DNA from 2 places in the Halolactibacillus sp. JCM 19043 genome. Region 1 is predicted to be linked to the other one. Evidence: predicted binding sites of a transcription regulator. Region 1 holds the regulator's gene; the other holds the start of a gene.

Region 1 (3,432 bases):
TAGTAATGAGTAAAGTAACATAGAACCATGACCCGCAGATAAAACGAAGCGGTCACGATCGAACCATTTTGAATGCTTTGGATTTTGGTTCATAAACTCAGTCCATAATGTGTACGCCATTGGCGCAGCCCCATTGGTAACCCTGGGTGTCCTGAGTTTGCCTTTTGGATGGCATCGATAGAAAGCGTACGAATAGCATTAATTGATGTTTGTTGTACTTGATTTGTCATACTTCTTAAACCCCTTTCTGGATTCATACATAGATTAATATGTACGTACAATTTATATCCTATAATGAAAACGCTATTTACACAAGACAAAATTGTACATTTTAATGAATAATCTTAATTTTTTGACCGTAAGTTCTTGATTTTTTGGGGTGTGACATCATCGCCGTTAGGATCAACGATGGTCATCCCCTTGAATTGGTTCTTAAATGATTTTCTTACATTTTGTAAATATTCTTCTCGTAAGATTTGTTGTTCTTCTTTTTCTTCATTTGATAAGCCCTCCGCTTTTGCTTTTTTAGCTAAAGTATTAATGCGGGCTAACTTTTCTTGTGACAGCATATTTTAAATCTCCTTAATTTGTTGATTTTCACTATGTCTATCATAACGAATCTTCACCGCTTTCTGCAAGTGAGAGGTATTCTTGATAGCGGCGGTGGACGGTTGCTTTAGATACATTATAACCTAAACCACGTAAGGTAAGCGCAATATCTTTAAATGTTAGCCCATTATTTCGCAACCTAACAACTTCTTCAACCGGAAACACTTTTGTGTCTCGCCCTTTTGCTTGGTCAATCTTTGTTAAGTTTTTCTCAGGTCGGTAACCATTTTGTACCGCTTTTTTCATCCCGCGTTTGATTTTTAAGTTATGGATTTTTCGTTGGTATTCTTCCACAATCCCCACGATTTCTAACACCATACGATCAGATTCAGATAACTGAAATTCACCTGTTTGCGATTGGGTAAAGATCTTCACGCCGGATTTCTTTAATTGATGGAAAATAGCGATTTTCGTTTCACCGCGGCCTAACCGTGTTTCATCTTGAACGAGTACCGCATCGACATTCCCGGTTTGGCATTGATCAAATAATGACAATAAGCCGTCACGCTCAATTGTATACCCACTTACTTTCTCTTCGATAATATCAAGAACATCCATCTGTTTATGTTCAGCTAACGCTAATAATTCTTGTTTTTGGCGGATGAGTGACGAGACTTGTTCATCTTTTGTTGTACTGACTCGACAGTAAATAATGACACGCATTGTTGCACCTTCTTTTCATGGAAACATACTTTCTATTTTAGTGTAGCGAAAGGGTTTGTTCGGTGTCAATGTTTTTCGAACAAACGTTTGATTTACGTTACATTAATATGGTATACTTAACTAAAATTGATTGGAGGGACAATGAATGGATACCCTATCAAAACGTCAAGAAGCGATTCTTAATTTCATTAAACATTATCAAGCAACTAAAAACTATCCACCTTCTGTAAGAGAAATTGGTGAAGCAGTTGGCTTATCATCTACATCAACAACCCATGGTCATCTCGCTCGCATGGAGAAAAAAGGCTATATTCGACGTGACCCGACTAAACCACGGACGATTGAAATCGTTGACGGAACAGAAATGAATCCGAAGATGCGCAGTGAAGTGGCTTATGCCCCTCACATCGGGAAAGTAACCGCTGGACTTCCGATTACCGCAATTGAGAATATTGATGAATTTATTCCAATTCCATCATATTTAACAAATACAGAAACTAATACGTTTGCCTTAACAATTGAGGGCGACAGTATGATTGAAGCAGGTATTCATAACCGAGATGTTGTCATCGTTAGACAACAAAATACCGCAAATAATGGCGATATTATTGTTGCCTTAACGGACGACGGTGAAGCGACAGTGAAACGGTTCTTTAAAGAAAAAGACCATATTCGCTTACAACCAGAAAACTCAAATATGGAGCCTCTTCTATATAAAAACATAACGGTATTAGGTAAATTGGTCGGTTTGTACCGCCACATTAAATAAAAAGCAGGGTCATTGGTGTTTACCAATGACCCTGCTTTTATTTTTTAGCTCGTTTTAAAGCTGTTATACTAGCGCATTTAGTCTCGCCTCTACGTTTGGTGTCACCCCATCATCATAAACGATCACCCGGTAAAATGGCGCACCGTTGACGTTTGCTTTTATAATGTCAACGTCAAAACCATGCTGGCTTAGTTCGGCTTGGCGTTTATTTGCTAATATGATATTTTTAAACGAACCACATACTATACTATTCGGTTTTAGTAACGTGTTTTTCACGGATATAATAGCCTTGACATGAGCTGCTACGATTTTTTCAACCATCGATGACTTAAATAAGGCAACATAATCAAGCGGATGATCAATAAACAGTGATTCTGTTAGTACGGCAGGCATTGACGTTTTTCTTAAGACATAAAAATCTCCTTTTTTCATACCGCGGTCGGTCACGTCTAATGATTGACAGATGGTTTGATGAATGAATTGGTGGTAATCACCTGTTTTTTTACTCGTATTTAAATACCGATAACTTTCAAAACCTGTTCCTCCTCCTGCATTAATATGAATAGATAGATAAAAATCTGCTTTAAAACGCTCAGCCAGAAGAACTCTATCGGATAATGAACACGTCTCATCAACGTGTCGGGATAATTTAATCATGATATCTTTGTGCTGAGTTAATTGATCTCGTATACGCAGCGCTATAGCTAACGTCAGGTCTTTTTCTTTTAACTGTTTATGACAGGCCCCAGGGTCACGTCCCCCGTGACCAGGATCTAAAAATATTCGCAATGGTATATCGCCCTTTCTCTTTTCTATTTTTTCGTGCTATACTATCTGAGGAATACACATGCAGGAGGAATATCAATGAAAAAAATAGCGTTATTACTTTCGTCAGTCTTACTTATTGCCATCGTTGTAGGATGTGCTGACACAGCGACTGATGAACCAATAGAAGACACTCCAGAAGACACAACCCTTACCTTTGAAGAAGAACAAACCGCCTTTTATGAGCAATACCCTGAAGTGACGGACAATCCGATTGTTACCATTGAAATGGCAACCGGTGAGACAATTACATTAGAGCTGTATCCACATACAGCACCAAATACCGTTGCGAATTTTATCGCACTCATCGAAGATGGGTTTTACGATGGTGTCATTTTCCATCGCATTATCGAAGACTTTATGATTCAAGGTGGCGATCCACAAGGGAACGGTTTAGGTGGACCCGATTACTCGATTCCTGGTGAATTTAATTCCAATGGATTTGATAATGACTTGGTTCATGAGCCGGAGTCATTTCTATGGCCCGGTCACAATCACCTGATTCTGCCGGCTCGCAGTTCTTTATCATGCATAAGGCGGCCACACATTTAGACGGTGAATATGCT
Region 2 (3,432 bases), on a different contig from region 1:
CTTGTTGTTCCAGTGTTTCTTGCCACTGCTCAAGCGTGACATCAACGCCGATGGTTTCAAGAAATTCATACAGCGCCACTACCTTCTCTCTAACGGGTGATTTTTGTCTCAACTTTTCATCAATTGGGTGTAGATAGCGAACGATATGGTCACGATAGCGATTAATACTTTCTTCTATCTCAATTTCTTCATCCGTTTTGACTCTCTTATCAAAGCCTCTAAACCGTTGATAATAAAAAGCTTCTTCACTTAACCAGCGTTTACGTCCTTTGATGCCATATTCTAGAATATAATTTTCTAACGTATCAATCGCATCGTCATCAAACTGAACGGTCTCATCTCCTACCGGGAAAAAGCCTGTTTTAAGCAGTCTAAAAACACTGTCGTAACGCCATTCTGTTTGTACAACATCAAACAGTGAGCGAATCAGTTCCATGAGCGGGTGATTGATCATGGGTTCTTTCTCGTCAATAAATACAGGAATCCCGTAATCATCAAAAATAGTGCGAATTAAATCGTGATATAACCCTTCATCTCTTACCATTAAAGCGATATCCCGATAGCGATAGCTGTCTTCTCGAATGAGCGCTAAGATTTCTTGGGCAACCCCTTCTATTTCCGCACGTGGATGCACGCCATAAGCAACTTTTAAATCAGACGGTCCCTGAAACGGCGGAATTGGACGTGTATCAAAAGCGCTATCTAAGTGCTTAATAAATGACGCAACCTCTTTTGTATCTCGCAGATGGGTAACTGTTACTTGTTGTCCTGCCTCTTTAGCAAGTGCCATGACTTCGTCAAAGGTCTCCTTCGTTTGCGTAAAGATATCGAATGGTTCTATTTGATCCGTTTTCGTCTCTGGTAACGTCAACGTGAGCGTGATATTCTTAGTGTGCTGCATTAATTTAGACAAAACAGCTTGTTCGAGCGGGGTAAAGCGATGAAAGCCATCAATATAAATCGTCGCATCTTTTAAATACATTGATTCCAACACTTTTTCCTCTAACAAACGCAGACGGTCTTCTCCATCAATAAAACGCTTAGCAAGAGCTTCAGTTAAATGACTATATATGTAATGAAGATCAGTTAATTTATCGTGCAACCCCCCCTGAGATTGTGCTTGGTTATGAGCTTGATATAAATCTTCAGGCGTAATTTTATACCGCTTAAATTCTGTGATTAACACTTCTAGTTGTTCGATAAAACCTTTCTTTTCAACTGACTGTTGAAACATATGCCAATCTGTTTTTCGTTCTTCGATGATTTTTCGAAGCATCATTTGAATACCCGTTGAGGTAATCATTGGTTTCGTTGCACCACCAGTCTCCTCCATCACCCTAAAAGCAAGGCGTGAGAAACTAAGGACCTGTGCTCTAATACTACCCTTAATCTCTTCTTCTAATAAGGCATATTCTTGTTGGAACGTCATCTGTTCTGGTACGATAAATATAATCGGTTTACCGTAAGGTTCCTGTTTTAACATTGTTTTAATTTCTTCTCTTACAACATCACTCTTTGACATTGTATTTGAACCTAATATAAATCGAACGGTCATATCATCACCTCATCATTTATTACGAGCGTTTGTTCTTATTTTAACACAAGTCATCCAGATATCGACATATCAACAGAAGGAAATTAACATATTTAACTATTCGTTTTTCTAATTTACTAATTAGTTTTTTAAAATTCTCTTAAAAAATGACGACTAAAAAACTTCACCACATATGTTTGGGTGAAGTTTTATTGAATCCATTTCACTGTTGGGTAATAACTTGCCATAACTCTGCCTGTCAGTTGCCCTTTATGAATAAGGCCGAAATTTCGACTATCTAAGCTACGCGAACGGTGATCCCCTAGTAAAAAGTAATGGTCTTTTGGAATCACTTGGCTATCCTGAATCAGCGTAAGTTCAAAATCAACCATCATACTAAACTCTTCTTCCGTTAAATAAGTTTCTCCTAAGGGTTTATTATTAATATACAATGTATGATTACGGTAATGAATCGTCTCCCCTGGTAACCCAATCACACGTTTAACAAAATAGGACCCATCACGTCGCTTAAAGACGACCACGTCAAAACGTTCAACAGGTTGATATTTATATCCCCATGTATCAATCATAATAAAATCTTGGTCGTGAAGCGTAGGTTCCATTGAGTGTCCATCCACAACAAAAACAGTAAAAACAAACGTCTTCAGAAAGATCAAGAGAATGAGAAGAAACATTAGTACTTTCACCATATGAAAATCTTGACTTTTATACAGCTGTTTCATGATGCCTCACCTCTCATTCATACTCATCCGGGTGAATTTCTCCCTTCTTAAATAAGAACTTCTCAATGTATTTACCTAGAATCCAAAATAACGAAATCCCTACCCCAACTAGAACTGTTTTTACTGGGTTTTCCGCGAAAGATGTCAAACTATCACCGACATAAGCAAGTGAGAAGATCATGACCATCTTTCCTAGAACAACCGCTAGAAAGAACTGAACAAAGCTCACACGTGAAATCGCAGAGACAAGATTAATAATCGCTGACGGTGAGAATGGGAAACATAACATAATAAACAGCGGTCCAAACCCGTGCCGCTCAACCCAACTTGTCACACGTTTCACCTGCCTATTCGTATAAATCCATTTTATAAGGGTCACATGTCGAAAATGGCGAATGATTAAAAAGACAAAGATTGAGCCTGCGACCCCGCCTATCCATGAATATACGAAACCTCTTAACAACCCATATGCTGCTGCATTGGCCATAACGAATACAAAGATCGGAAGAAACGGGAACAAAGCTTCTAAAAATGGTAATAAAATTCCTGGTAGCGGTCCAAATCCTTCATAAATAAACAATAAACGTTCAAGTAGTTCTTCATATTCGCTTGCTCTGAGGAGCTCTGTAACTTGATCCCATGTGATGGTATCTGGTAATGGTTGTGACAAAGTGAACTCCCCCTTTTGATTTATTGGACGATATTTCACACCCTATGGTTACTTATTCCCGAATTCCGATAAAATATAACGCTTTTCTTTTAACTGACAACATGATAAAATAAGAACAAACGTTCTTATTTTATGGAGGGATGAGTCATGGACCATTTAACGCAAAAACCAGACCATATATTATCACGCTATGTTTTTTTATCTTTTACTATTGATACGTTAGAGCTTGAACAGAAAACACTTCGTCAAACAGCTGGTATTAAATTATCAGAGACTCTTGTGGAATTTATAGATTGCATGCTAGTTAGTGCTAAAAAACAAAGACGTGCGCTAAAAGAAACAATGTATAAAGAACGATTATTTATTCAACCTTTAGGTTCAAATGATGTGTTCACATCGTTTTTATTCATATTAGATAAGAAGGAAGAACGGCGCGACTTTTTTTAATCCAGCTATCAGAAAAAAGGTGGAAGCTATACTTATAG

The links. Region 1 encodes LexA, which represses DNA repair genes until DNA is damaged. Its sites were predicted from a motif close to CGAACATATGTTCG; they were not measured.
Region 2: addB (helicase-exonuclease AddAB subunit AddB) is a predicted target of LexA. The motif match lies at 1,578-1,591, and genes of this name have one in related genera.

Annotation. Positions count from the first base shown of each region.
Region 1 is NZ_BAXD01000041.1:10,424-13,855, forward strand. Features, by position in the region: partial or broken gene tkt (transketolase) at 1-230, opposite strand, end outside; gene JCM19043_RS14050 (DUF896 domain-containing protein) at 345-569, opposite strand; gene JCM19043_RS14055 (recombinase family protein) at 610-1,272, opposite strand; gene lexA (transcriptional repressor LexA) at 1,418-2,041, shown strand; gene JCM19043_RS14065 (N-acetylmuramoyl-L-alanine amidase) at 2,105-2,830, opposite strand; partial or broken gene JCM19043_RS14070 (peptidylprolyl isomerase) at 2,906-3,432, shown strand, end outside.
Region 2 is NZ_BAXD01000016.1:8,636-12,067, reverse strand. Features, by position in the region: gene addB (helicase-exonuclease AddAB subunit AddB) at 1-1,555, opposite strand, end outside; gene lepB (signal peptidase I) at 1,744-2,277, opposite strand; gene JCM19043_RS08990 (TVP38/TMEM64 family protein) at 2,291-2,947, opposite strand; gene JCM19043_RS08985 (hypothetical protein) at 3,095-3,394, shown strand.